DNA from 3 places in the Actinoplanes sichuanensis genome. Region 2 is predicted to be linked to each of the others. Evidence: riboswitches for the same ligand, from Rfam matches in the RefSeq annotation. Region 2 holds a riboswitch; each other region holds the start of a gene.

Region 1 (9,625 bases), 2.4 Mb from region 2:
GCCGAGAAGCGGGAGCCGCGCTGGCGTAACCGCTGACCTGCGCGTTCATCGAGCGCCCCGACGGTGCCTCAGGTGTGGTGGGGGCGGGTGGCCGTACCGCATCGGGCCGTTGAAATCTTCTTTCAGATCGGCGGTGAACATCCGCGCCGTGCCGGACACAGGCATGGTGGGAGGTCGAATGGCGAACTCGGAGGAACGGTTCACGGTGCTGTACGAGCAGCACTACGACGCCGTTGAACGTTATGTGCGCCGCCGTCTCGACGACGCAGCGGTGCGTGACGTCGTCGCGGAGGTGTTTCTCGTCGCATGGCGGCGGCTGCCGGAGGTCCCGGCCGAGGCGCTGCCCTGGCTGTATGGAACGGCGCGCCGAATCCTGGCCAACGAGGTCCGCGGCGCGGGCCGTCGGGCGGCGTTGACCGCGCGGGCCGCCGATCACGGCGAGTTCTGGGCCGATGATCACGCCGATGCGGTGGTCGGCCGGGTCAGCCTGACGGCGGCCCTGGCGGGCCTGTCCGAGCCCGATGCCGAAGCGCTGCGCCTGGTCGGCTGGGAGGGCCTGACGCTGCGGCAGGCGGCGAAAGCGGCGGGCTGCTCGCTGCCCGCGTTCGCGATGCGTCTGCACCGGGCCCGTGCCCGCCTGCGTCAGGCGCTGTCGACCGGCAGCCCCGCCCCCGTGCCCACCCTGAAAGGAGAGCCATCGTGAGCCCATCCCTGACCCGCGACGTCCGCCGCCTGCTCGGCCCGGCCGACCCGACCGACGGGCGACCACTGACCGCCGCCCCCGACCGGCGCGCCGACCTGGACCGCATCCTCGCCACGCCCCAGCCGCGCCGGGCGCGGCCGGTCGGGCGAGCTCTGGTCGCCGCGGCCGCCGCCCTGGTGCTGCTGGTGATCGCCGGCCTGCAGTTCGCGCCACAGCCCCGACCCGCCGTCGCCGCCACCCCGCCGTCGTTGCGGTACAGCGGGGGTTCCGGCTCGGCCGAGCAGCTGCTCACCGGCATCGCGACGAAAGCGGCGGGCGCGCCCGCTCCGGACCGCAGCGGCGACTACGAGCATCTGGTGATCCAGTCGTGGAGCCTGTGGACGCAGGTCGACGGGGAGCGGGTCACGTCCGCGATCATCCCGTCGCGGGCCGAGTCGTGGCGCCGGGCCGACGACTCGGGGCGGCGGTCCACCGCCTACGAGAGGGCGGAGTTCACCTCGATCGGGCGGGAGGTGCTGTGGCGGGCCCAGAACCTCTTCGACGACGGCCTCGACCCCTGGTCGGAGGACTATGCGGCCGGGCAGTTCGGGGCGATGTGGGCCGACCCGCCACCGGCCGACGGCCTCGACGACTGGCTGCACATCGGGCACCCCAGACAGAACGGGCCGTACGAGACGATCGTCGCGGTCACCGACCTGGCCCGGGAACGGCTGCTGACCCCGGCCACCCGTGCCGAACTGCTGCGGATCGTCGCCCGGCTACCCGGGCTCACCTACGACGGCACGGTCACCGACCGCGCGGGCCGGGCGGGCGCCGCGTTCTCGATCACCTCCGACCACAGCGGCCTGCCGACCCGCCACACCCTGATCGTCGACCAGGCCACCGGCGCGCTACTCGGCTACGAGCAGATGCTGCCCACCGACACCGGCAAACTCGACGTCCGGGCCCCCGCGGTGATCGGCTACGAGACCTACCTGACCGCCGACTACACCACCCTGCCGAAGTAGGAGCCCCGATGACGCCCACCCCGCCGGTCACGCTGCGAGCCCTGGTCGCCGCGGACGCCGCGGTCATCACCGGGTGGGCGTCGGATCCCGAGTTCGCCCGGGCCGCCGGATGGACCCGCCAGGATCACGAGCAGCACCACAGGCGCCTCATCCAGACGCCGCCACCCGACCTCATCCGCCTCGGCGCGGTCGTCGGCGGCGAACTGGTCGGCTACGTCGACCTGCACGGTGTGGAGGTCGACCACCGGGAGCTCGGCTTCGTCATCGGAGGTCGCGACCGCTGGGGGCGAGGGCTCGGCCTCGGCGCGGCCGCCGCCGGCCTCGACTACGGCTTCACCGTTCTGCGGCTGCGTGAGATCCGGGCCGCCGCGGCCGCGACCAATCAACGGTCGGTGCGGATCCTCACGCGGCTCGGGTTCCAGGCCCGGGAGCGGTCAGGGGCGTATCTGTCCTTCGCGATCGAGGCTCATGCCGTCGTCGACCGTCCAGCGTAGAAAGGCGAGCGTCTCCTCGCCACGTTGCGTCGGCACGTCGTAACGGGTCGGGTCCCGGGGACGTTCGCGGATTCGCAGGGCCTCGTCGGCCAGCCGGCTCCAGCGCGGGTCCAGAGAGCCGGTGATGTAACGGCCGGCTCCGCTCTTGGAGGTCAGTTCGCCGGTGGCCAGGAGGTGATGCAGGCGAGCGACACCGAGCACGACCCACGCGATGGACGGATCGTGCTGTCCGAGCAACTCGACACCGGCGTCCTCGATCGCCGGGATGTGGCCCCGCCAGTACGTGTCGAGGTTGTCGCGGGTGAAGTCCCACAGTCCGGCGTGGTCGGTGTGGATCGGGGGCAGTTCGCCGCGGATGACGACGGCCCGTTCGGCGAGTTCGTGCCAGGTCACCGGATTGATGTCGATCGTCCCGCCCGGATCGAACTCGCCCTGGTAGAACACCGGCCGCCGGCCCACCCGCAGTGCCGAGCCGGCCAGATCGTCGGCCGAGCAGTGGAAACCGTCGAAGACGACCTCCGGGTGGCGGGCCTTCGTCGCGGTGTGCGCCTCGGCGAGGGCGGCGTGGTCCGGTGGCTGGGCCCACACGCCGACGAAATCGACGTCACTACCGGGGAAGAACTCGCCCCAGCACAGCGAACCGTGCAGGAACAGCCCGGTCAGGACCGCCGGCCGCCGGGCGTCCACTTCGGTGAGAAAGGTGTGGGCGACATCCGACGCGGTGGGGAAGCTGCGGGCGACATCCGCCGCGGTGGGGGCGGTGCGGGCGACATCCATGCCGTCGATCTTGACCGGTTCGGGCGGTTCCGGATAGCTTTCCCGGGCCACAAGTCCATACTTCGCCGCTGTGCCGCTGCGGGAGAGCACCCACCCTCGGGCGGGTCGCCGAAGGAGCAACTTCTCCCTCAGAATCTCTCAGGCCCACGTACCGCAACGGTCAGGCGACTCTGGAAAGTCAGCCCCGACCAGGGCTGCGCCCAAGGTGCAAGCCGCCCCGGCGGTGAACCTCTCAGGCACCCGTGACAGAGCGAGGGAGGCCCTCACCCGTACCGAAGGAGCCTCTCCGAAATGCGTTTCACCAAAGATCACGAATGGCTGACCGACGGCGAGATCGCCACCGTCGGTATCACCGCGTTCGCCGCCGACGCGCTCGGCGACGTCATCTACGTCGACCTCCCGGAGATCGGCACGACCGTCACCGCGGGCGATCCGGCCGGCGAACTCGAATCCACCAAGTCGGTGAGTGAGGTGTACGCTCCCGCCGACGGCGAGATCGTCGAGGTGAACACCGCCCTCGGCGACGAGCCCGGCCTGATCAACACCGATCCGTACGGCGCGGGCTGGCTGTTCCGGCTCCGAGTCACCAGCGTCCCGGAAACCCTCGACGAGGCCGCCTACCAGGAGCTGGTGAGCGCCGCGGGCTGACGTCGGCCACCTTCGCCTGGTGCGCCGCCGCAAAGGCAAGCCGCGGGCCGCCGCAACGGCAAGCCGCGGGTCGCCGCAACGGCCAGCCGCGGGTCGCCGCAACGGCAAGCCGCGGGTCGCCGGAGAGGCGGGCCGCCCGCGGTGGCGCACTAGGGTGGGGCGGATGCGGATCGCGTTCGCCAGTGACGACGAGAACGAGACCACCCGGGCCGTGGTGGCCGCCCTGTCCGAGGACGGCCACGAGGTGATCCGGCCGGAGGCCGCCGAGTCCTGGCCCGACCTGGGCCGGTTCGTCGGCCGGTCGGTGGTCGACGGGCGGGCCGACTACGGCGTGGTGATGTGCTGGACCGGCACCGGCACGGCGATCGCCGCCAACAAGGTCCCGGGGGTTCGGGCCGCCCTGGCCTGGGACCCCTGGATCGCCCGCGGCGCCCGCCTCTGGAACGACGCGAACGTACTGGCCATGAGCCTGAAACGGCTGGCGCCGGACGTCGCCGTCGAGGTGCTGCGGGCGTTCCTCGACACGTCCGAACCGGACCCGGACGAGGCCGCCGACATCGCCGCTATCGAGTGATCTAACCGCTGAGCACGTCGAGGACCCCGGTGATCTGCAGCGCCCGGCGGGTCACCCCGTGTGTGTTGGTCAGCTGGAACGTGACGCCCTGCTGGGTGGCCTTCGACCGGGTCTGCACCAGCGCCTGGATCCCGGACGAGTCGCAGAAGTCCAGGTCGACGGCGTCGATCACCAGGCGACTCAGCCGGGCGACGGCCATCGCCGCGCTGACCTGGTCGTGCAGATGCTGGGTGGTCGACATGTCGAGCTCACCGCAGAGGCGCAGCCGGGCCACACCGTCGGCGTACTGCGAGGTGATCCTCATTGATCCTCCCGGCCCGGACCGTCGCCGTCGGGGTAGAGGCGCAACTCCGCCCGTACCCGCTTGCCGCCCTCATGTTCCTCGACGTGCCACCGGCGGGTCAGCGCCTCCACGAGCAGCAGTCCGCGGCCACCGCGCCCGTCCGGCTCGCGGCGGCGCGGCACGACCGCCGAACCGTCGGCGACCGAGAGGACCACCTGCGGCCCATTCGCCTCGACGCCGATCACCACCGAGCCCGCACCGTGCTGTACCGCGTTGGTCACCAGCTCGCTGACCACCACCGACAGGTCGTCCGTCCAGGCCTCGTCGACATAACCCCAGACGCCGAGCACGGCGAGGACAGCCTTGCGGGAGGTACGGGGTGAGTCCACCCCGATGGGTACGTCGAACTGCGCGGTCAAAGTCGTCATCAGGCACCCGGTCACGAAGCGGCGCGCCGGAGATCCCGCCGCTCGGGTCAGACACTAGACCCCCACGGCGGGCCGGGCCAGGTCGGACACCGCCGTCGCCTCGTCCGGGTAGATCGGGAACACCCCGTCCAGCCGCATCGTGTGCAGCACGGTGAGCACGAATCGCGACGGCGCGACCAGGCACAACGTCGCCCCGTTCTGCCGAGCCGACCGGTGCGCACGGACCAGCAGCCCGAGCCCCGCCGGGTCGATGGTTCCGGAACCGCCCATGTCGATCACCAAGTCCCGGCCGGATTCGGCCGCCTCGGTGATGGCCGGCCGCACCTCGTCGGCCAGGTGCTGATCCAGATCGGTCGGCAGCACGATCACCCGCGGCGGGCGCCCGCTCATCGCAGCTTCTCCGACGTCGGGGTGCCCGGCCGCTCGGCGGTCAGCGCGACCGCGGTCACACCGGCGACCGCGAACAGCACCTGCAGCACGAACTCGACGAGGGTCGGCCCCGGCTCGCCGACGGAGGCCATCCGGGTGAGCACGGTCGCCAGGACGGCGGCGGCCACCCCGGCCGCGGGCGGCAACCACACCGGCACGGTACGGCAGCGGGCCGCCAACATCCGCCCGGCGACACCGATGACGGCGCCGACTGTCACGGCCGCGATCAGACTCAGCCCGGTCAAGGCGGACTCCCTCCTCGTTCGATGTCCGCCAGACTGCCCGCCCCGATCTGCGGAAGTTTCCCGCAACCATGACAGTTGCGTGACAAACGGGCCGATCAGCGTTCCGCGCGACAGGATTGACGCCATGAGCGCGGTACTGCTGATCGAGGATGACGACCGGATCCGCCTGTCGCTGGCGATGGCCCTGGAGGACGAGGGGTACACCGCCCACGCGGTGGCCACCGCCGAGGAGGGCCTCTCGGCGCAGCGCCGGCACCGCGCCGACACGGTGCTCATCGACCTGATGCTGCCCGGCATGGACGGCTACGAGTGCATCCGGCAGATGCGCCGCGACGACGACGTGCCGATCGTCGTGGTCAGCGCGCGCGACGACACCCACGACATCGTGGCCGCCCTGGAGGCGGGCGCCGACGACTACGTCGTCAAACCGGTCAAGGTCAAGGAGCTCGCGGCCCGGCTGCGGGCCTTACGGCGCCGCGGCCGGGTGACGGGTCAACCGACGACTCCGGCGACCTCGGTGCTGACGTTCGGAGATCTGGAGGTACGGCCGGAGGCGGGCGAGGTCAGGTTGGGCGGCGAGCCGGTGGCCGTGACCCGCACCGAGTTCCGTCTGCTGTGTGAACTGGCCGACCACCCCGGCCTGGTGCTGTCCCGTCAGCAGCTGCTGCAGCGGGTGTGGGGCCACGAGTTCGGCGACGAGCGGGTGGTGGACGTGCATGTCGGCCGGCTGCGGCAGAAGATCGAGCGGGAGACCGGCAACCCACGGCACCTGGTGACGGTCCGCGGGCTGGGCTACAAGTTGCAGCCGTGAGACCGATCGGCCTGCGTGCGCGGGTCAGCGCCGCCTTCGCCCTGGGCGCGCTGATCCTGTCGGCGTGCATCAGCCTGGTGTCCTACGAGTCGGTCCGCAACACACTGTTCGCCGAGCGGGAGCGGACCGCGGTGCGGGCCACCTACTACGACGCCACGGTGGTCAACGCCGGGATCGCCGGTCCCGCTCCGGACGTGCTGGAGGTGCTGCGGTCGCTGGACACCGGCACCGACCGGTACGTGCTGCTGCATCTGGACGGCCGCTGGCACTCACGCAGCGCCGATCCGGCGGTCGACACGGCCGTACCGCCGGAGATGCAGGAGATGACCGCCGGGGGTGAGGCCGGCGCGCAGCGGATCCGTCGTGACGGGCGGCCCGCGCTGATCATCGGCGTGCCACTGGCCGGGTCGGCGGTGTTCTACGAGATCGTCTCGCTCACCGAGCTGGAACGTACCCTCCAGACGTTGGCGCTGGTCCTGACCGCGGTGGCGATCATGGTGGCGGCCGCCGGAGCCGCCGTCGGCTGGTATGTGACCCGACACGCGCTGCGGCCGGTGACCGCCGTCGCCGAGGCCGCTCGTGGCATCGCGGGCGGTGATCTGACCACCCGCCTCGACCCGGCGACCGAACCTGATCTCGCTCCGCTGTCCGCGGCGTTCAACGACATGGCCGACCAGCTGGCCCGCCGCCTGGAACGTGACCGCCGGTTCGCCGCCGACGTCAGCCACGAGCTGCGTTCGCCGTTGCAGACGCTGGAGGCCGCCGCCAGCGTCCTCGACAAGCGCCGCGACCAGGTCGACGAACGGGCCGGGGCCGCGATAACCCTGGTCACCGCCGAGATCACCAGGTTCCAGGCGCTCGTCAACGACCTGCTCGAACTGGCCCGCACCGACCAGCCGGCGCACCGCGAGCAGGTCGACGTGGTGGCGCTCGCCGAGCGGGTCTGCCGGTCCCGCGGGCTGTCCGCCGACCTGGTCGAGACGGTCCCCGGCACCCCGTCCGTCTGGTCGATCGACAGGCGCCGGATCGAGCAGGCGCTGGGCAACCTGATCGACAACGCGGTCCGCTACGGCGGTGGCCCGATCGCCGTCCGGGTCGGTCCGGGGTACCTGGAGGTCGACGACGCGGGGCCGGGTGTGGCCGAGAAGGATCAGGCGACGATCTTCGACAGGTTCGTCCGCGGTCCCGCCTCACACGCTCGTGGTGACGGTGACGGCACCGGACTCGGCCTGGCCATCGTCGCCGGGCACGCGGCCGCACACGGCGGCGACGCGGAGGTCGCCGGGCGGCCCGGCGGCGGCGCCAGGTTCCGGATCACGCTGCCGGGGTTCGACGGATGAGGCGGTTCCGCGTCGTCCTGCTCGCCGTGGTGGTCGCCCTGCCGCTCGCCGGGTGCGGTGTGCCGGCCCAGGACGAGCCACACCCGGTCGCCCTGCCCCGCCGCCCGCTGAACGTGACCGCCTCACCGACCGCGTCCGAGCAGGCCGGTGAGGTCGCCCAGGTGCTCTGCCTGACCCGCGACGACCGGCTGGTCGAGACGGTCCGGCGGTCCGGGGCCGCGCTGGGGCCGCAACGCCAACTCGACCTGCTGGTCCTCGGGCCGACGCCGGCCGAGCAGTCGCAGGGGCTGGCCACCTCGCTGGCCGCCACCGGGCTGCGGGTCACGGTCCCGGCGCCGGGCACCACGGCTGTCGTCGAGATCAGCGATCCCGAGGAGGGCGGCGGACGGATCGACGAGGCGCTGGCGTACGGCCAGATCGTCTGCACGCTGACCGCGCGGCCCGACATCGGGGCCGTCACCTTCGTGCGGGACGGACGGCCTCTACAGGTGCCGGACGGCGACGGAGCGGTCACCGGCCGTCCACTTACCGCGGCCGACTACCGGTCCCGGATCGGCCCGCCGTGAAAACCATCCGCCACAGGTCATGCCGGTGGTTGCCGAAACGGGGTATGCATGGATGAGCAAGGTTCACGTACCGATGGGCGGTGACGAAAGTTGTCCACCAGAGACACACGCCGGCAGTTCGAGGAGATCGTCGGAAAGCTGGCCGCCGAGGATCCGTCGCTGGCCCGTCCGGTCCGGATGATCCCGAAGAAGGTGTTGCTGACCGTCCTCGCGGTGGTCGGTGCCGTCGTCTGGGCCGGCCTCTCGGTCCTGATGGTGGTCTGGGGCGCCGTCGGTGTGGCCATCACCTGCGTGACCGTGGCCGCCGCGGTCGGCTGGGGCGTCTTCCGCCATCGGCGGCTTTCGTCAAACAACTGACACGATCTCGTGCGGTCACCGCCATGTGATCGAGCGAACCTCGTCCTCACCCGGTCGGGAGGAGTCGTCCTCCCGACCCCACCGGGAGGACCCGTCCTTCGGGCGCCCACGGGAGGAGTCGTCCTCCGGCGGCCAGGGGAGGAGTCGTCCTCCCGAGCCCACGGGAGGCCTCGTCCTCCCGCGACGGAGAGGACGAGGAGCATGCCGGAGCCGGTCACGGGGTTTCCCGATGCGGTCGGGATCGAGGAGCGGGGCGGCGGTGTCGACGTCGCGTCCGCGCCGCCGCCTGCCGCACTGTGTGAACTCCGGACCGACGCCGGGCCGTCGTCACCCGACCGCGGATTCTCGTTGCCGGCGCCGCCGTCCCCGCCGCGATTCCAGCCGGAGACGACCGGGTGACGACGCCCGAACCGGTGCGCCGCCACCCGATGCGCGTTCAAGACCTCCGCGCGGCCTCGAACCCGAAGCATCCACCTTCGTCGTGGCATTCCCGCCACCGTCGTATGACAGCCCGATGACAGTTCCACCCACCACCTCTCAGTGCGGGGTGGGAGTGCGCTCGCGGGCGGCCGGCGGGGTCAGGCCGGCCGCGCGGAGCAGGTCGTCTCGCTGCGACTCGGGCAGCAGGTCCACGTAGAGGGTGCCGTTGAGGTGATCGGTCTCGTGTTGCAGGCAGCGGGCGAAATAGCCGGTCCCGGTGACCGTGATCGGCTTTCCGGCCAGGTCGACGCCGGTGACGGTGGCGGATGTCGACCGGGGCACCGACGCTCGGGGCTTGGGTACCGACAGGCAGCCTTCGGTGCCGTGGTCGAGTTCGTCGGACAACGCGGTGATCACCGGGTTGATGACGTGGCCCTTGCGCCGCACATCGTCGGCGTCCGGGCAGTCGTAGACGAAGATCCGCGCGTCGACGCCGATCTGGTTGGCGGCCAGCCCGACGCCCTTGACGGCGTACATCGAGGC
Region 2 (9,625 bases):
CCGGAGCCCCGTCTCCGTCGGCGCGGCCCGCAGCCCGGCCCCCGTCGGCGCGTCCCGGAGCTCTACGCCCGGAGGCACGGTCTCCCCCGGCGTCGTCGTGCGGAGGGCTGTCGCCACGGCCAGGGCGGCGCCCGCGCTCGCGCCGCCGAGCGCCCGGCGCGCCGGCAGGTCATCGCGGGCGGTCACCCACCGCCAGACGGCGTGCACGTCGTCGATCGGCACCGGATAGCGGACCCCGTCGACGGCCAGCCGGTAGCCGACCGAGAAGACGATCGCGTTGGCCCGGCCGGAGAGTTCGGCGCTGACCATGTCGGCCTCGGCCATGTCGAGGTCACCGTGCCGGAAGCCGCCGCCGTGCGCCCAGACGAGCACCGCCTCCGCCGGTCCGGCCGGTTCGTAGACCCGCACCGGAATCGGGCCGTGCGGCCCCGCAACCTCGAGATCAGCCCGCATGGCCCTCATCTTTCTGAAACGTATTTACCCGGGCAAGCGCTTTCCCGCGTGTCGAAACCGTGGGCGTTCAGGGCCGCATCGCCTTCTTGAGGCCGGCCAGGACCAGGAGGCCGATCTGGTCGGCGCCGTATTCGGAGAAGTGCGTGTTGTCGCGCTTCTCGTCGTAGAGGTAGATCGGCTTGGAGGCCTCCGGACCGAGCGCCTCCACCAGCGCGGCACTGTCCGCGGTCAGGTTGATGTAGGGCACGTCCAGTTCGGTGGCGACCGCCTCCATCTCCACCGGCAGGTCCACGCCCAGGCCGTTGACGTGCCGGGCGACCGGCGTCAGATGCCCGGTGGCGTCGAACAGGCGGCGCACCGGCGGGCTGACCAGTACCGGCCGCGCGTGCAGCGCCCGCAGCTCGGTGACCATCCGGGTCAGGTCGGCCCGGTAGTCCTCGGCGGTGGTGGCCTTGTCGTTGTGCCCGAACTGGAGCACCACCACGTCACCGCGCCCGACCCGGGGCAGCATCGTGGCCCACAGTCGCGGGTCGGCCGGGAACGACGCGGACCCCTCCCCCGAGTCGGCGTAGTTGGCGACACTCACCCCGTACGGCAGGTGCTGGGGGATCGCCTGGCCCCAGCCGGTGTACGGCACGACGGCCTGGTCACAGACGGTCGAGTCGCCGGCCAGGAAGAGCTGCCGGGTCCGGTGCGGCGCGGGCCGGACGGTGACCCGGTGCACCAGCGGGGCGGCGCCGGTGAAGGTGAGGGTCAACCCGGGGGTGCCGACGTCGGGCAGGGTCGGTTCACCCTCGGGCTCGCGGACGTCGACGATGAAGCCGCGGCGGGCGAACCGGCCGGCCTCGGTGGCCGTCTCGGCGACCATCATCCGGCGGGCCTCGGCCCGGACCGCGGTGCTGCCGGCGGCGTCCGGACCGCCGAGGAGCACGGCGACGTCGTACTCCCCGGGCGGCACGTCGTAGTGGCAGACGACCGGGGCGGTCCCCGTGCACTCCCCCGGAATGCCGTGCCGGCCCCCGGCCAGAGCCGGAGCCGGCACCGCCACCACCGCGGCTGCGGCGGCGGTCAGTGCCAGTACTCGCGATCGCTTCATATTGAAACGTTTACATTGATGAAACCCGATCAGTCAAGGGTCACGGACGCAGCAGCAGCTTGCCGCGGACGTGACCGGAGGCGCTACGATCCTGGGCCTTGCCCGCGTCGGTCAGGGCGAACGTCTCGGCCACCTCGACCCGCAGCCGCCCGGCCACCGCCAGGTCGGCCAACGCCGCCAGGGCCTCGGCGCTGCGCTCGCCACCGGCCGAGTACGGGACACCGAACTGCTGGGCGGCCGCCCCGTCGGCGATCGTGACGATCCGATCGGTGCCACCACGCAGCTCGACCGACGCCTCCACCGCGCCCTGACCGGCCGCGTCGAACACCGCGTCGACACCCCGCGGCGCGGCGGCACGGACCCGGTCGACGAGACCCTCGCCGTACGCGACCGGAACCGCCCCGAGCGACCGCAGATACTCGTGGTTACCGGCCGACGCGGTGCCGATCACGGTCGCGCCACGCGCCACCGCCAACTGGACCGCCACCCCGCCGACCCCACCGGCCGCGCCGTGGATCAGGACCGTCTCTCCGGCGCCGACACCCAGCTGGTCCAGCACCCGCTGCGCGGTCTCCCCGGCCACCGGCAGCGCGGCCGCCTCGTCCCAGCCCAACCCGGCGGGCTTGCGGGCGACGACGGTGGCCAGCGCGTATCCGGCGTACGACCCGGTGTCGGTGAAGCCGAACACCTCATCGCCCACAGCCAGGCCGGTCACCCCGGCACCGACCGCGTCGACCACACCCGACGCCTCCCAGCCGGGCGTCGACGGGAACTCGGTGGCGAACACCTGCGCCAGCCACCCGTTGCGGATCTTGTAGTCGACCGGGTTGACACCGGCCGACACCACCCGCAGCCGGATCTGGCCCGGACCCGGCTGCGGCAGGTCCACCTCGGCCACCCGCAGCACCTCGGGCCCACCGAATCCGTCGAAGACGATCGCTTCCATGACTGCCACCTCTCATCGATTGCCGTGCCATCAGGCTGCTGCGGCCGCCGACGGTTGTGGAGCGGACCGGTTTCCCTAGGACCGACGATCCTTGGCTGCGATTCACCGGGTGCGCGAGCATGGCTGTCATGGATCGACGTGAGCTGGCCGACTTCATCCGCCGCTGCCGGGAACGGCTACGGCCCTCGGAGGTCGGGCTGGCGGCGGGGCCGCGGCGGCGTACCCCCGGGTTGCGCCGGGAGGAGGTGGCGATGCTCGCCGGCATGTCGGCCGACTACCTGATGCGCCTGGAACAGGCGCGCAGCCCGCAGCCGTCACCGCAGGTGTTGCGGTCGCTGGGGCAGGCGCTGCGGCTCAGCGACGACGAACGTGACCATCTGTATCTGCTGGCCGGGCACCGTCCACCGGCGGGGCGGCTGGCCGGCAACCACGTACGACCGGGTCTGCTCTATCTCCTCGACCAGCTGACCGGGGTGCCCGCGCAGGTGCACAGCGACCTCGGCGACCTGCTGGCGCAGAACGCGCTGGCCGAGACCCTGTTCGGCGGTATCTGCCCGCCCGTGCGGCACGACCACGAGCAGGATCACAACATCGTGTGGCGGTGGTTCAACGACCCGCGGATCCGGCTGGCGCATCCGGTCGGCGAACACGACTACCTGAGCCAGGTCTATGTCGCCGATCTGCGGGCCGCGGTCGCCCGACGCGGCTCCGACCCGGCGGCGATGTCGCTGGTGGAGCGGCTGCGCGGGTGCAGCGACGAGTTCGCCGGGCTGTGGGACCGGCACGAGGTGGCGGTCCGGCGGCAGAGCCGGCTGCTGGTCCAGCACCCGACCGTGGGGCTGCTCGAACTCGACTGCGAGACGCTGCTGACCCCGGCCGAGGATCAACGGCTGGTGCTGCTCACCGCGCCGCCGGGCAGTGCTACCGCGGGCCACCTGGAGCTGCTACGGGTGGTCGGGCAGGAGACGTTCGCGCGCTGAGCAGGACGTCGAGGGGGTCGCTGAGCAGGGCGTCGAAACCCTTCTCGGCGGCGCCGATCAGGGTGGCGTCGTCGCCCAGGCCGGACGGCAGCAGCCGGGCCCGTTCCCGCGACACCGGCATGCCGTGCTGGGCGATCCGGGCGTCCACCTGCGGGGCGGCGACCGCGTACAGCTCGCGCAGGGTGCCGCCGAAGACGACCACGCCCGGGTTGAACAGGTTGATCAGGTTGGCCACGCCGATGCCCAGCCAGTCACCGATCGCGGCGACCGCGGCCTCCGCCTCCGGTTTACCGTCCGCCGCCTCGCGGACCACGTCCCGGACCGCCGCACGGCCGAACTCGCCCGCCCGGCCGACCGCCTCCAACAGCGCGTACTCCCCCGTCTCGGCCTCCAGGCAGCCCCGCGAACCGCACAGGCACTCCCGGCCGCCGTGCGGGTTGACCAGCATGTGCCCGACCTCGGCGCCGTAGCCGCCCTCGCCACCGAGCAGCCGGCCACCGACCAGGATGCCGCCGCCCACCCCGACGTCGCCGTGCAGGTAGATCAGGTCGGGCGAGCCGATCCCGGCGCCCCGGACGAACTCGGCGTGCGCACCCAGGTGGGCCTCGTTGCCGACGGCTACCGGCAGGCCGATACCCAGAGCCGACTCCAGCTCGGTGCCGAACGCCTGGTCGACCCAGCCGAGCTCGGGGCCGTACCGGACCATGCCGTCGCCGGGCCGGATCATGCCGCAGTAGGAGGCGCCGACTCCGGCGCAGACCGTGCCCGGCGGCGCGGCGTCGAACAGCTCCCGGCCGAGCCCGGCCAGCCCGGTGACCACCGTGTCCAGGTCGACGCCGGTGCGGGGCCGGGGTGTCTCCCGCCGGTCCAGGATGGTGCCGCCGAGCCCGACCCGGGCCGCGACCAGACGGTCCACCGCCACGTCGAAGGCGAGCACGAACACCCGACCGGTCTCCGGCCGGACCACGAACGACGGCCGCCCGGCGCCCAGCACCTCTTCCGGGTTTTCCTCGCGGACCAGGCCGGCAGCGGCGAGCTCGCTGGTCAGGGCCAGGATGGTGCTGCGGTTGACGCCCATCCGCTCGGCGAGGGCGGCGCGGGACAGCGGGCCGTTCAGGTGTACGTGACGCAACAGCGTGCCCAGGCTCGCACGGTGTCTGCTCACTGCGGGTGTGTCCTTACCGGTGGGGATCCCCACCCTACCCACACCCGGGACACATCGTCAGGCGGCGATCTCGAAGGCGCCCTTGCCCCGGTTCTTCGCCCGGTACATCGCCTGGTCGGCCAGGTTCAGCAGGTGCGACGCGTCGCCGGTGGCGGCGGCCGCGGCGCCGATACTGGCCCGGACCGTGACGACGCCGCCACCCGGCAACGGGCAGGGCGCGTCGACGGCGGCGATGATCCGGTCGGCCACGGCCGGTAACGCACCGGACGGCGGACGGTCGAGCAGGATGGCGAACTCGTCACCGCCGAGCCGGGCGACCAGGTCGTCGGGGCCGACCGCGGCACGCAGGCGGGCCGCCGTCTCGACCAGCACCGCGTCGCCGGCGGCGTGGCCGTACCGGTCATTGACGGGTTTGAAGTCATCAAGATCGATGAGCAGCACCCCGGCCGGTCCGGACCCGTCCAGGGACGTCTCCAGCCGGTCCAGGAAGCAGGCCCGGTTGGCCAGGCCGGTGAGGCTGTCGGTGAACGCCATGGCGTGCAGCCGCCGGGTGAGGCTGTCACGTTCGGCGAGCAGCCGCGCGTTGTCGATGAACGCGGTCAGCTGCCGGACCACGACGATGCCCGTGCAGAGCACGGCCCCGGCCTGCAGGGCCCAGGCCCGAAGATCCAACCCCCGGGTCAACAGGACCGCGATCAACAGGACGTGGATGCCGGCCAGGGCGAGATAGGGCATCGGGCTGTACGGACGACGCCGCGCGACCGGTGCCGCGACCCGCCCGGACCGGAACCGGCGGTACTGCAGCCACGCCGCGATCAGCAGCATCGCGTGACAGGTCAGGCTGAGCGCGAAGACCGGACCGGGACGCCCGGCCCGGGCCAGTTCCGGACCCAGCGTGCGGGCCAGACTCTCCAGGGTTCCGGCGACCGGCCCCATCACGCCGATGTGCCAGCGGAACGGCGCCGCCCCGCTGAGGTAGAGCCGGCCGACCACGAACGCCAGCAGCATCGCGACCACCGGGGCGGCCACCCCGACGACCTGCCCGGCGGCGAACGAGCCGGTCATCGTCCAGTACAGGCCGGCCGCCCCGACCGCGGTCACCACGGTGGCCAGATCGAGGTGGTAGCAGAGCCGCTCCCGGGCCGAGCGGTGCGGCAGCGGATAGGTGGCGATCACCCCGATCACCACCGCGCCGCCCGCGGCCAGGGCCACCGTCCGCGGGATGCCGGTGCCGGTGAGCGCCGACGACGACGTCGGGTCGGCCAGGGTGGTGGCCACCTGGATCCAGTCGGCCACGCTGAACATCGCACCGGCGGCCACGAAGGCGCGCCAGAACCGACGTTCCGAGGTGGGGTCCGGCATCAGGCGGACCGCGCGGTACGCGTACCAGGTCATCGCCGTGGCGAACACCGCCACGGCGAGCCAGCAGAGGACCGCGAGCATCGCCGTACCGCCCCACGGCACCAGGAAGGCGACGCTGAGCAGCGCGGTCAGCGAGACGACGACCACCGGTAGGAATCGATTCCCGGGAGTGACCTGGCCGCCGGGGTCGGCGGCGTCGGCCGGCGCGATGGTGTTCATCGGAGGCCCCATCGTCACGAGGCGGGCACAATTGAGAGCCGACCCACAGACCGCCGTGCGGTAGGGTCCTGGAACAGGTGACGACAGCACAACCGAATACTTCGCCGCGACCCCGCCGCGGGAGAGTCCTCGCAGGTCAGCGAGGCGCCGAAGGAGCAACTTCTCCCTCAGAATCTCTCAGGCCCCAGTACCGCGACGGTCAGGCGACTCTGGAAAGTCAGCTCTTTACGAGGAGCTGCGCCCACGGTGCAAGCCGCCCTTCCCGGCGGTGAACCTCTCAGGCAGAGATGACAGAGCGAGGGAGGCCCGACCCGACAAGGAGCCTCCGTTGCGAAACACCGCCCTGCACCACGTCCATCAGTCTCTCGGCGCCGCGATGACCGGTTTCGCCGGCTGGTCCATGCCGCTGCGGTACGGCAGTGACCTGGGCGAGCACCACACCGTCCGGACCGGCGCCGGACTGTTCGACCTCGGTCACATGGGCCAGATCGAGGTGACCGGCCGAGACGCCGCCGCGTTCCTGGACCACGCGCTGGTGGGCCGGCTGTCGAAGGTCGCGGTGGGCCGGGCGAAATACACCATGCTGTGTCACACCACCGGCGGGGTCCTCGACGACCTGGTCGTCTACCGACTGGCCGAGGACCGGTTCCTGGTGGTCGCGAACGCCGCCAACGCCGCCGTGGTCCGGGCGATGCTCGGTGAGCACTCGGGTGGTTACACCGTCGGGATCGCTGATGCGGACCGGTCACTGATCGCGGTGCAGGGCCCGCAGGCGGTCGACGTGGTCGGCGCGCACCCGGACCTGCGTTACTACGGCATCAAGGCGGAGCGGCTCGCCGGGCGGGACGTGCTGCTGGCCCGCACCGGATACACCGGCGAGGACGGCTTCGAGATCTACTGCGCGAATGAGGACGCCGAGGCGATCTGGGCGTGGGCGACCGGCCGGGGTGCCGTCCCGTGTGGGCTGGCCTGCCGAGACACCCTGCGCCTGGAGGCCGGCATGCCGCTGTACGGCCACGAGCTCACCCTGCGCACCACCCCGTTCGACGCCGGTCTGGGTCGTGTCGTCGCCCTCGACAAGACCGACTTCGTCGGCGCCGCCGCCCTCCGCGCCGCCACCCCGCGGCGCCTGCTCGCCGGGCTGGTCACCAAGGGCCGCCGCTCGCCACGGGCCGGTCACGTGGTCCTCGACCCGGACACCGGCGAGCGCATCGGTGAGGTGACCAGCGGCGTGCCCTCCCCCACGCTGGGTCACCCGATCGCGATGGCCTACCTCCCGGCCGACCGCACCGAACCCGGCACCCGGGTCCTCGTCGACATCCGCGGCGCCCGCGAAGAGGCCGAGGTCGTCGCGCTGCCGTTCTACCGCCGGCAGGGCTGAGCCGTGACCGTGTCCGTCTTCGATCTGTTCTCGATCGGCATCGGCCCGTCCAGCTCGCACACCGTCGGCCCGATGCGCGCGGCCCGGCTCTTCACCGGCCACCTGACCGGAATCGACGGGGTGGCGACCGTACGCGCCGAACTGTTCGGTTCGCTCGGCGCGACCGGGCACGGCCACGGCACCCCGCGGGCGGTGCTGCTCGGCCTGCAGGGCGAGGATCCGGAGACGGTCGACACCACGCTCGAACCGTCCGCCGACGCGACCGCGTTCGAGGTCGACGTGGTGCTGCACCGGCGGCGGGCGCTGCCCGGCCATCCCAACGGCATGCGCTTCACCGCGCTCGCCGCCGACGGCGCCGAACTGCTGACCAAGACCTACTTCTCGGTCGGCGGCGGGTTCGTCCTGGCCGACGGCGCATCGGGGGTACGCCCGGAGCAGGTGGCCGTCCCGCACCCGTTCTCCTCCGGCGTCGAGCTACTGGAACTCGCCCGGTCCACGGGGCTGTCGATCTCCCGGATGATGCTGCTCAACGAGTCGGTACGGCGGCACACGGCCGAGGTGTCGGCCGGGCTGCTCGGCATCTGGCGGGTGATGAACGACTGCATCGACGACGGGCTGCGCGCGGAGGGCGTACTCCCCGGGGGTTTGAAGGTCCGTCGCCGGGCCGCACTGACCGCCCGCAAGCTGACCGCCGACGGTGATCCGATGGAATGGCTGACCGTTTTCGCCATGGCGGTCAACGAGCAGAACGCGGCCGGCGGGCGGGTGGTGACCGCGCCCACCAATGGTGCCGCCGGGATCATTCCGGCCGTGCTGCGCTACTACCGGACCTTCGTGCCCGGCGCCGACGACGAGGGCGTGGTGCGTTTTCTGCTGGCCGCCGGGGCGATCGGGCATCTGTTCAAGGAGAACGCGTCGATCTCCGGGGCCGAGGTGGGTTGTCAGGGTGAGGTCGGTTCGGCGTGCGCGATGGCCGCGGCCGGGCTCGCCGAGGTGCTCGGTGGGACGCCGGAGCAGGTGGAGAACGCCGCCGAGATCGGCATGGAACACAACCTGGGCCTGACCTGCGACCCGGTCGGCGGCCTGGTGCAGATCCCGTGCATCGAGCGCAACGGCATGGCCGCGGTGAAGGCGGTCACCGCGGCGAAGATGGCCCTGCGCGGCGACGGCCGCCACCACGTCTCCCTCGACAAGGTCATCAAGACCATGAAGGAGACCGGCGCCGACATGAAGATCAAATACAAGGAGACGTCCCGCGGCGGCCTGGCCGTCAACGTCATCGAGTGCTGACCGCGGTCAGCGTTCCGGCTTTCGCCCGGCCGGCCCCTCCGCGGCCGCCGGGTCGCCGTCCCGGGCCGCGCTGACCGCCTCACACAGGTCGGTCAGCGGGTCGCGGGCCTGGGCGCTGCAGGCGACCGCCTGCAGCAGCCCTCGGAACGACGCGGCGTCGCCGGCCGGCAGGGCGCCGAGCACGTGCGCCTCGACGTGCTTGAGAGCCTCCCGGCGGGACTGCCACGTCTCGTGGCCCTTGGTGGTGGCGACGACGAGCCGGCTGCGGCGGTCGGCCGGGTCCGGCCGGCGGGCGACCAGCTCGGCCTTCTCCAGATCATCGATCAGGTACGTCAGGATGGTCCGATCGATGCCCAGGTCGGCACCGATCGCGCCCTGATTGCGAGGCGGCTCGCCGACCGCCGCCGAGAGCACCTGATAGCCGCGCGGGCCGCCGGGCAGATCACCGAGAACGTGGTCGGCGGCCTTGGCGTAGGCACGGAACACCACTCCGAGCATCCAGCCGAGATCACCTTCGAGGGGCGTCGTCACACGACCACCCTAGCTCAGCCTTACAGAAGTTCTGCAATTCAAATGTTCTGTTTGACAGAACATCTTTTCCGCGTCACAGTTGCCGCATGTCCGACTACGGCCACCCCCTCGAGTTCGGGTCCTTCATCACCCCGTCCGCCGCCGACCCCACCGGCGTCGTCGCGCTCGCCGTGCTCGCCGAGCAGGCCGGCCTGGACCTGGT
Region 3 (9,625 bases), 970 kb from region 2:
ACCCTGGAATCCCATGTGGTCCCCCGGGTCACCGCGGCAGCCGGTACCCGAACCCCACGAATCGTCGCCGCCCTGCCGGTGTGCGTGACCACCGACCCGGCCGCGGCGCGCGACCACGTGGCGACCAGGTTCGGCCTGGCCGCCCGGGTCCCCGAGTACCGGGCGGTCCTGGACCGCGAGAACGCGGCGGGCCCTGAGGACGTGGCCGTGATCGGCGACGAGCACACCGTCCGGACCGCTTTACGACGCCTGGCCGAGACGGGCATCACCGAGTTCGTGGCGGCCCCGGTCGGCACCCCGGCCGAACAGCACCGGACCACCGAACTCCTGCGCACCGCATAGGGTGCGACCCATGCGACTGGTCAAGTTCACGCACGCCTGCGTCCGCCTCGAGGACGGCGACCGCCGCCTGCTGGTGGACCCGGGGGAATGGGCCGAACCCGAGGCGTTCGACGGGGTGACCGACATCCTGGTGACCCACGAACACGACGACCACCTGGACCTGAACCGCATCGTGGAACTGGCCGCCACCCGCCCGCTGCGTCTGCACGGCCCGGCCTCGGTGCGAGATCTCGCCGGTCTCGGCGACCTCGTGACCACGGTCGAGGCCGGAGACGTGTTCGAGGTGGCCGGGTTCGCGGTGACCGCGGTCGGCGGGCGGCACGCCGAGATCATCGACGGCCTGCCCGGCTGCCCCAACCTCGGCTACGTCATCGACGGCGTCTACCACCCGGGCGACTCGTATTTCGTGCCCGACATCCCGGTCCACACGCTGCTGGTCCCGGCCGCCGCCCCGTGGGGCCGACACCGCGAGGCGATCGAGATGACCCGCGCCATCGCCCCGGCCCGGGCCTTCCCGATCCACGACCGGGCCCTGTCCACAGACGTCGGTTACGGCAATTTCGACGCCTGGATGGAGTCGAAGGCCGGCACCTCCTACTCCCGGATCCCCCTCGGCCGGTCGGCGAGCCTGTGACCGGCCCGGGCCCTCAGCGGGTGAAGACGGCCCGCCAGCGGGTGGGCAGGGTGGTTCCGGTGGCGTCGACCAGGTCCACCGAGGCGGGGCGTAGGCCGTCGGCGGCGAAGGCGTCGATCTCGACTCGGGTCAGCGGCCACGGCGGACCGTCACCGGCGCTGTCGATGCGGGTCGTCGCGGCGGCCAGCACGATCAGGGTGCCGCCCGGCGCCACGAAGGCGCCGACGGCCGGGATCGCGGCGGCCCGGATCGGGGCCGGCAGCGCCTGGATGTTGTTGCTCTCCAGGACCAGATCGAAGGCATGCCGCCAATCGGCGGGCGGGTCGAGCAGGTCGGCGACCAGGTAGTCGACGGTGGTGCCGGGGTGCCGTTCGCGGGCCAGGTCGATGGCGGTGGCCGAGATGTCGAAAGCGGTCACCCGGTAGCCGAGCCCGGCCAGGTATTCGGCGTCCCGGCCGGGGCCGCACCCGACGACGAGCGCCCGGCGGCCCTCTCCGGCGGGCAGGTCGAGCGCCCGCAGGTGGGCACTGGGCGCGGGCACGTCCCACGGGACTTCGGCCTGACCGGCACGCGATTCGGCGTACAACTGCTCGAACCAACCGGTGGGGTCGCCCGCCGCAAGTGAGGCCGCGGCGATCCGACGCGCATCGCCCGCCGAAGGCGAAGCCGGGCCCGCCGAAGGCGAAACCGGCGTCACCGAAGGCGCGGAAGGTCCCGCCGAGGGCGAGGGCGAGGCGGGTGAGTCCGGGATCATCGGGGGACGACCCGGCGCATCTCGCGGAGGGCCTGGCGGCGGACGTCGCCGGTGAGGGTGTCGACGTAGAGGCGGCCGTCGAGATGGTCGGTCTCGTGCTGCAGCGCGCGGGCCAGGTAGCCGGTGCCCTTGATGACGAGCGGCTCGCCGTGCACGTCGAAGCCGCGGGCGACGACGCTGTCGAACCTCCGGGTGTCGTAGCCGAGGCCGGGCAGCGACAGGCAGCCCTCCTCTTCGGTCTGCTCGCCGGCGTGGCCGCTGAGCACCGGATTGACCAGGTGGCCGACCACACCGCCGACGTTGTAGGAGAAGACCCGCAGGCTGACGCCGATCTGCGGGGCGGCGACCCCGGCCCGGCCGGGTACGCGGACGGTGTCCTCCAGGTCGCGGACGAGCTCGCGCAACTGCGGGCCGAAGTCGGTGACCTCGTCGGCGGGCGTACGCAGGACCGGGTCACCGAAAATCCGAATGGGCCGTACTGTCATGCCCCAAAGGCTATCCGGTCGTTACGCGGCGAAGAGGGCCGGGCGTTCGGTCAGCAGCATATGGCGCAATTTGATCAGCGAGCGGCGGGTCTGCGACTTGACCACGGTGATCGGCACGTCCAGTTCGGCGGCGACCTGTTCCACGCTGTGGTCGGCGAAGTAGCGCAGCATCACGATGGCCCGGTCACGCACCGGGAGCCGGGCGAGGGCGTCGAGCAGCGTGAGCCGCAACTCGGGGCTGATCGAGTAGGCGGGCTCGCGCAACTCCCCGGAGACGCTCTCGGTGGAGCTGCGACGGCGCCGGTGGTCCAGATAGACCCGCAACAGGACCTTCTGGGCGTACGCCACCAGGTTGTCACTGTCGACGGCCCGCTCCCAGCTCAGGAACAGCTTGGTCAGGGTGGTCTGGGTGAGGTCCTGGGCGAGGTGCCAGTCGCGGCAGAGCTGGAAGGCGGTGCTGTGCAGGCGGGCACTGCTGAGGTGGGCGAAGGCCGTGAAGTCGGCCCGCACGGGCCGGATGGTGGCCCGGATCGGGGCGACCGGGTGGTCGAGAAGCTCAAGCATGTCCGCGATCTCGTCTCTCTGCCAGCCACCGGGCACGCAGGGTGCCACTGTGGACCGTCTCGGTGCCGCGCGGACGTCAAAGTACGCGCTCAACCCCCTGTCGTGGGGGCGGATGCCGACAGTGGCACGCATTCGGTAGAGACGGCTCGGAGATCGCTATGAGCGGGCTGTGCAGGTCAGCGGCCTCGCAGAGCGGCGCGGACCGGACCGGTCTTGGCGGCGGCCTCATCCACTTCAGCGACCGGGTCGCTGTCGATGGTGATACCGCCGCCGGCCCAGGCGTGGGCCCGGGAGCCGTCGACGGCCACGGTCCGGATGCTCAGGCCGAGATCGAGGTGGTCGTGGCCGATCCAGCCGAGCGCGCCCATGCTGACGCCCCGGCCGACCGGTTCGAGGGCGGCGATCCGGGCCAGGGCGGCGAGTTTCGGGGCGCCGGTGACGCTGCCGCCGGGGCAGACGGCCCGCAGCAGGTCGGCGAGACCCACACCGGGGTCGAGGTCGGCGGACACCACCGACTCCGCCTGCCATAGACCCGACCACTCGCGTACGGCGAACAGCTCGTCCACCCGCACCGGCCCGGTCCCCGGAAGCCGGGCGAGGTCGTTGCGTTCCAGGTCGACGATCATCACGTGCTCGGCGCGTTCCTTGGCCGAGGCGAGCAGTTCCCGGCGGCCGGCGGCGGTGGCCGGGCGGGTGCCCTTGATCGGCCGGGTGACGACCCGCCCGTCCCGGACCTCGACGAGGGTCTCCGGGGAGGCGGTGGCGATGGCCCAGCCGTCCCCGGCCAGGACCCCGCCGTACCGGGCGCCGGCCAGTGCGGCGACGCGGCGCAGGGCCGGGCCGGGATCACCGGTGTACGCCGCCGACCCGTGCCCGACGATGTTGACCTGGTAGACGTCGCCGCGCCGGATGGCGGCCCGGACCTGCTCGACGGCGGCGGCGTGCTCGTCGCGGGTCCAGCTCTCCCGCCACGGCCCGAGACTCCACGATTCGGTCCGGCCCGACTGCCGCGACCCGAGACCCCACGGCGAGGCGGACATGTCACCGGACGGTGTGACATCCCGGGCATGTCGGTAAACAACGGCGTATACATCAGGAATGCCGGGCACAGGAGAGCGCGATCCGATGACACCGCCTGCCATCACGGCCCCAGCATCGGCCGATACGTAGAGTGATGCCCCACAGATCTCGCCATCGCCGATCGTCTGGTATTTGTCACCCGTTCGGCCGAGGTTACGCACCGGTAGTCCGTTGTCGGCGAGGAACTGCGCCACAAGCTCGGCAGGGTCATCGGGATCACCCCGATGCCATCGAAAGGCGCTTAACGCGTGGTGACGGGCGTGGCAGCCGGCCGGCGCGCCCGGCGGACGGCCGATCGGAGGTAGCGGACAGTGGTCGACGACCGCTCCGGCGTGGAGCATGGGAACCGAGGATCCGCGAGCCGACGCCGTCACCGGGTTGAACCAGTGTCGTTCGATGTGAGGTAACGTTCGTCACCGCAATTGTGAACCTTCACACAGCCCCCAACCGGAGTAAACCGATGTGCCAGCACCTGATCACCTGCCCCCCAGCCGACGCCACCGACCGTGAGGCCGCGCGCATCATCGCGACCTTCCAGGAGCAGGGATGGAGCCTGCTCTGCAACGGCGTCATCGTCTTCGAGGACACCGGTGAGCTGCTGCCCGACGGCACCACGATCGAGCCGCACCGCGGGCCGGCCGTACACGCCCTGGCAGCCTGAGACACTTCACGACACGCGACGCAGCGTAGTCAATCGAGGACCACGGAAGCAGCGCAGGCCGCGATCACCGACGACCGCGACCTGCGCAACGGGAAAAACTGAGCCCTCGGGCGGTCAGTCCTCGAAAGCTTCCGGCGACGGGCAGGAACACACCAGATTCCGGTCGCCGAAGGCCCCGTCGATACGCCGAACCGGCGGCCAGTACTTCGCCGTCCGGTCCACGCCCTCCGGGAAACCGGCCACGGAGCGTGAATACGGGTGGGTCCACTCGTCAGCCGTCACCGCCGACGCCGTGTGCGGCGCGTTCGCGAGCGGGTTGTCACCCGCCGGCCACTCACCGGCCGCCACCTTGTCGATCTCGCCCTTGATGGCGATCATCGCGGCGATGAACCGGTCCAGCTCGGCGAGGTCCTCACTCTCGGTCGGCTCCACCATGAGCGTGCCGGCCACCGGGAAAGACATCGTCGGCGCGTGGAAGCCGTAGTCGATCAGCCGCTTCGCCACATCGTCCACGCTGACGCCGGTCGCCTTGGTGATCGGGCGCAGGTCGAGGATGCACTCGTGCGCGACCAGGCCGTTCTCCCCCGCGTACAGCACCGGGTAGTGCTCGCGCAGCCGGGCCGCGACGTAGTTGGCCGCCAGGACCGCCGACGCGGTCGCCGCCGCCAGACCGTCCGGGCCCATCATCCGGATGTACGCCCACGAGATCGGCAGAATGCCGGCTGAACCGTGCGCCGCCGCCGACACCGCGTGGTGATCGCCCGACTCGAGCGGGTCACCGGGCAGGAACTCGGCCAGATGCGCGCCGACCGCGACCGGGCCGACACCGGGGCCGCCGCCGCCGTGCGGGATGCAGAACGTCTTGTGCAGGTTCAGGTGCGACACGTCGGCGCCGAACTTGCCCGGCCGGGCGTAGCCGACCAGCGCGTTCAGGTTCGCGCCGTCCACGTACACCTGGCCGCCGGCCGCATGCACCTTCGCGCACAGGTCCGCGATGCTCGTCTCGTAGACGCCGTGGGTCGACGGGTAGGTCACCATGATCGCGGAGAGCTGGTCACGGTGCTTCTCGATCTTGGCGTCCAGGTCGGTGAGGTCGACGTTGCCGTCGGCGTCGCACGCGACCACGACGACCCGCATACCGGCCATCACGGCGCTGGCCGCGTTGGTGCCGTGCGCGCTCGACGGGATCAGGCAGACGTCACGGTGGGCCTCGCCGCGGGAACGGTGGTAGCCGCGAATCGCCAGCAGACCGGCCAGCTCACCCTGCGAACCGGCGTTCGGCTGGACGCTGACCGCGTCGTAACCGGTGATCTCGGCGAGCCACTGCTCCAGCTGGGCGACCAGGTGCTCGTAGCCCTCGACCTGGTTGCGCGGCGCGAACGGGTGGATGTTCGCGAACTCCGGCCAGGTGACCGCCTCCATCTCGGCGGTGGCGTTCAGCTTCATCGTGCACGAGCCCAGCGGGATCATGCCACGGTCCAGCGCGTAGTCACGGTCCGAGAGTCTGCGCAGGTAGCGCAGCATGCTGGTCTCGGAGTGGTGGGTGTTGAAGACCGGGTGCGTCAGGTACTCCGAGGTACGGGCCAGCGGGCGGGCGCCGCACTCGGCCGGCGTCGCCACCGGAACACCGAAGGCGGCCAGGACGGTCGCCACGTGCGCGTCGGTCGTGGTCTCGTCGGTGGAGATCGACACCCGATCGGCGTCCACCAGCAGCAGGTCGACACCGTCGGCGGCGGCCGCCTCGGCGATCCCGGCGGCACGGCCGGGAACGATCGCGGTGACGGTGTCGAAGAACGCGTCCGAACCGATCTCGATCCCGGCGGCGGTCAACGAACCGGCCAGGGTCAGCGCATGGCCGTGCACCCGCTTCGCGATGGCACGCAGACCGGCCGGGCCGTGGTAGACCGCGTACATACTCGCCATCACGGCCAGCAGCACCTGCGCGGTGCAGATGTTCGACGTCGCCTTCTCCCGGCGGATGTGCTGCTCACGGGTCTGCAGCGCCAGCCGGTAGGCCCGGTCGCCGTCGGCGTCCTTGGAGACGCCGACCAGACGGCCGGGCAGCGACCGCTCCAGGCCGGCGCGCACGGCCAGGTATCCGGCGTGCGGGCCGCCGAACCCCAGCGGCACACCGAACCGCTGCGTGGTGCCGGCGGCGATGTCCACACCGATCTCGCCCGGAGCCCGCAACAGCGTGAGGGCCAGCAGGTCGGCCGCGGCCGTGACCAGGGCACCCTTGGCGTGGGCGGCCTCGACCAGGGCGGCGTGGTCGCGCACCGCACCGGAGGCGCCCGGGTACTGCAGGTGCAGACCGAAGAAGTCCTCGGGCAGTTCGTCGCTCTCGACGTCGACCAGGACCACGTCGATGCCGAGCGGTTCGGCCCGGGTGCGCAGCACCGACAGGGTCTGCGGGAACGTGTCGGCGTCCACCGCGTACACGTTGCTCTTGCTCTTGGACGCGCGCCGGGCCAGCGTCATCGCCTCGGCGACCGCGGTCGCCTCGTCCAGCATCGACGCGTTCGCCGTGGTCAGCCCGGTCAGGTCGGTGACCACGGTCTGGAAGTTGAGCAGCGCCTCGAGGCGGCCCTGGCTGATCTCCGGCTGGTACGGCGTGTAGGCCGTGTACCACGCCGGGTTCTCCAACACGTTCCGCTTGATCACCGCGGGCGTGAAGGTGTTGTAGTAGCCCAGGCCGATCATCGGGGTGGCGAGCACGTTGCGGTCGGCGATCGACCGCAGCTCGGCGATCGTCTGCTCCTCGGAGATCCCGGCCGGGAGATCAAGCTCACCGTGGAAGCGGATCGACTCGGGGATCGCGGCGTCCATCAGCTGCTCGACCGAGCCGTAGCCGATCGCCTTCAGCATGGTGGTCTGCTCGTCGGTGTCCGGGCCGATGTGCCGGGAAACGAACGGGGACGTCATTGGCGACTCCTGGCGTGAGAAGGTCAAGAAGCAACCTCCCCCTCTGTCATACCCCGATCGCGGGCATTTCAGAGTTGCCAACCTGCGCGGTCCTTTTGCCTGAAAGTTTCCGGGGAGGATTTGCCTCTTCGGCGCCGCGTCAGCGGACTCTCCCGCGCTGGGAACCAACCTACCAGCGCCCATGGGGAAGATCGGGAGTCCTAGGGTGTGCGATGTGACGTACTTCCCTGCCGCCGACCGCTACGCCGACATGATCTACCGGCGTGCTGGTCGCAGCGGTCTCAAGCTTCCCGCCATCAGCCTGGGCCTCTGGCACAACTTCGGTGCCGGCCGGCCCGCCGACCGGCAGGCCGACATCGTCCGCCGGGCCTTCGACCTCGGCGTGACGCACTTCGACCTGGCCAACAACTACGGGCCGCCGCCGGGCAGTGCCGAGACCAACTTCGGACGCATCCTGGCCGCCGACTTCCGGGCGCACCGCGACGAGATGATCATCTCGACCAAGGCCGGTTACACCATGTGGGACGGCCCGTACGGCGACTGGGGCTCCCGCAAGTACCTGGTCTCGTCGCTGGACCAGTCCCTGCAGCGGATGGGCCTGGACTACGTCGACGTCTTCTACCACCACCGGCCCGACCCGGAGACCCCGCTCGAGGAGACGATGTCCGCGCTCGACGCGATCGTCCGCTCCGGCAAGGCCCTCTACGTCGGCATCAGCAACTACAAGAGCACCCAGGCCGCGCAGGCCGCCGGGATCCTGCGGGAGCTGGGCACGCCGCTGCTGATCCACCAGCCGTCCTACTCGATCCTCAACCGGTGGATCGAGCACGACCGGCTGCTGGACACCCTCGAGGACGCCGGGGCCGGGTGCATCGCGTTCAGTCCGCTGCAGCAGGGCCTGCTCACCGACCGCTACCTGACCGGCATTCCGGACGACTCGCGGATCCGGACCAGTGTGTTCCTCAACGAGAGCGCCCTCGACGGCAAGACCCTGGCCCGGCTGCACGCGCTCAACGACATCGCCAAGCGGCGCGGGCAGACGCTCGCCCAGTTGGCGCTGGCGTGGGCGCTGCGCGACCAGCGGATGACCAGCCTGATCATCGGCGCGTCGAGCGTGCCGCAGCTGGAGAACAACGTGGCCGCGCTGAACAACCTGTCACTCGACCAGAGCGAGCTGGACGAAATCGACGCGACGGTCCTTGATCTCTAGCCGTATCCTCCGGCCTCATGATCGAGCTCGTTGAACGGCACACGGCCCTGGCGGTCGTGGTCGGCTCCCGCGCCTATGGACTGGACGGGCCGGAGTCGGACCACGACCGTCGGGGTGTGTTCGTGGCGCCGACCCGCGACTTCTGGACCCTCGACAAGCCGCCCACCCACCTGGACGGGCCGGCCGAGGAGCAGTTCTCGTGGGAGATCGAGCGGTTCTGCACGCTCGCGCTGCAGGCCAACCCGACGGTTCTCGAGGTGCTGTGGTCGCCGCTGGTCACTTCTCGCAACTCCGACGGTGACGCGCTCGTCGGAGTCCGGAGCGCGTTCCTGTCCCGGCGGGTCGCCGAGACCTACGGCAGCTACGCGCGCGACCAGCTCACCAAGGTCGCCAACCGGCACGAGAAGACCGGGGAGATCAACTTCAAACAGGCCATGCACATGGTACGGCTACTGATGGCCGGCGTTCATGTGCTGCGTACCGGTGAGGTGCTGGTCGACGTCTCGGACCGGCGGGAGGAACTCCTGTCGATCAAGCGCGGCGAACGCCCCTGGGCCGAGGTGTCCGAGTGGGCCGGCCGGCTCCAGGACGAACTCGCCGACGCGGCCGCCTCCACGAGACTCCCCCAAGCCCCGGACCGGGCCGCTGTGGACCGGGTGCTCGTGGCCGTACGAGAAAGGAATCTCGGATGACCACCGTCGTGCCGGAGTGGGCCGCGGACGCCGCCACCGACCTGCCGTATCCCCTGGTCTTCGCGACCGTGAGCGGCGCGCATCTGTACGGGTTCGCCTCCGTCGACTCCGACCTGGACCTGCGCGCCTCGCACATCCTGCCGGCGCACGAGGTGGTCGGTCTGCGCACCGGCCCGGACACCCTCGAACGGTCCGGCATCCGCGACGGCGTCGAACTCGACGTGGTCAGCCACGACCTGCGCAAGTTCGCGAAGCTGTTCAACAGCCGCAACGGCTACGTG

Evidence for each region. Region 2 has a riboswitch for glycine ahead of gcvT (glycine cleavage system aminomethyltransferase GcvT). Riboswitches for the same ligand answer to the same signal wherever they lie in the genome.
Region 1: another riboswitch for glycine. It lies ahead of gcvH (glycine cleavage system protein GcvH); the one in region 2 lies ahead of gcvT (glycine cleavage system aminomethyltransferase GcvT).
Region 3: another riboswitch for glycine. It lies ahead of gcvP (aminomethyl-transferring glycine dehydrogenase); the one in region 2 lies ahead of gcvT (glycine cleavage system aminomethyltransferase GcvT).

Annotation. Positions count from the first base shown of each region.
Region 1 covers NZ_AP028461.1:3,707,943-3,717,567, reverse strand. The annotation lists gene Q0Z83_RS16950 (acetyl-CoA acetyltransferase) at 1-36, shown strand, start outside; gene Q0Z83_RS16945 (RNA polymerase sigma factor) at 179-703, shown strand; gene Q0Z83_RS16940 (CU044_5270 family protein) at 700-1,710, shown strand; gene Q0Z83_RS16935 (GNAT family N-acetyltransferase) at 1,719-2,204, shown strand; gene Q0Z83_RS16930 (hypothetical protein) at 2,145-2,981, opposite strand; glycine riboswitch at 3,051-3,145, shown strand; glycine riboswitch at 3,150-3,232, shown strand; gene gcvH (glycine cleavage system protein GcvH) at 3,273-3,629, shown strand; gene Q0Z83_RS16920 (RpiB/LacA/LacB family sugar-phosphate isomerase) at 3,793-4,203, shown strand; gene Q0Z83_RS16915 (STAS domain-containing protein) at 4,205-4,507, opposite strand; gene Q0Z83_RS16910 (ATP-binding protein) at 4,504-4,914, opposite strand; gene Q0Z83_RS16905 (STAS domain-containing protein) at 4,969-5,304, opposite strand; gene Q0Z83_RS16900 (GlsB/YeaQ/YmgE family stress response membrane protein) at 5,301-5,588, opposite strand; gene Q0Z83_RS16895 (response regulator transcription factor) at 5,713-6,399, shown strand; gene Q0Z83_RS16890 (sensor histidine kinase) at 6,396-7,739, shown strand; gene Q0Z83_RS16885 (GerMN domain-containing protein) at 7,736-8,305, shown strand; gene Q0Z83_RS16880 (DUF3040 domain-containing protein) at 8,396-8,662, shown strand; gene Q0Z83_RS16875 (hypothetical protein) at 8,864-9,061, shown strand; gene def (peptide deformylase) at 9,200-9,625, opposite strand, start outside.
Region 2 covers NZ_AP028461.1:1,351,585-1,361,209, reverse strand. The annotation lists gene Q0Z83_RS05895 (beta-galactosidase) at 1-453, opposite strand, end outside; gene Q0Z83_RS05890 (rhamnogalacturonan acetylesterase) at 521-1,549, opposite strand; gene Q0Z83_RS05885 (NADP-dependent oxidoreductase) at 1,590-2,495, opposite strand; gene Q0Z83_RS05880 (helix-turn-helix transcriptional regulator) at 2,624-3,475, shown strand; gene Q0Z83_RS05875 (ROK family transcriptional regulator) at 3,417-4,640, opposite strand; gene Q0Z83_RS05870 (GGDEF domain-containing protein) at 4,698-6,221, opposite strand; glycine riboswitch at 6,330-6,424, shown strand; glycine riboswitch at 6,429-6,517, shown strand; gene gcvT (glycine cleavage system aminomethyltransferase GcvT) at 6,550-7,602, shown strand; gene Q0Z83_RS05860 (L-serine ammonia-lyase) at 7,606-8,892, shown strand; gene Q0Z83_RS05855 (MarR family winged helix-turn-helix transcriptional regulator) at 8,899-9,423, opposite strand; gene Q0Z83_RS05850 (LLM class flavin-dependent oxidoreductase) at 9,510-9,625, shown strand, end outside.
Region 3 covers NZ_AP028461.1:2,318,982-2,328,606, reverse strand. The annotation lists gene Q0Z83_RS10320 (TIGR03564 family F420-dependent LLM class oxidoreductase) at 1-342, shown strand, start outside; gene Q0Z83_RS10315 (MBL fold metallo-hydrolase) at 353-976, shown strand; gene Q0Z83_RS10310 (class I SAM-dependent methyltransferase) at 990-1,562, opposite strand; gene Q0Z83_RS10305 (peptide deformylase) at 1,727-2,215, opposite strand; gene Q0Z83_RS10300 (sigma-70 family RNA polymerase sigma factor) at 2,237-2,779, opposite strand; gene Q0Z83_RS10295 (chorismate-binding protein) at 2,956-4,200, opposite strand; gene Q0Z83_RS10290 (DUF5999 family protein) at 4,320-4,520, shown strand; gene gcvP (aminomethyl-transferring glycine dehydrogenase) at 4,635-7,442, opposite strand; glycine riboswitch at 7,520-7,607, opposite strand; gene mgrA (L-glyceraldehyde 3-phosphate reductase) at 7,657-8,652, shown strand; gene Q0Z83_RS10275 (nucleotidyltransferase domain-containing protein) at 8,670-9,344, shown strand; gene Q0Z83_RS10270 (nucleotidyltransferase domain-containing protein) at 9,341-9,625, shown strand, end outside.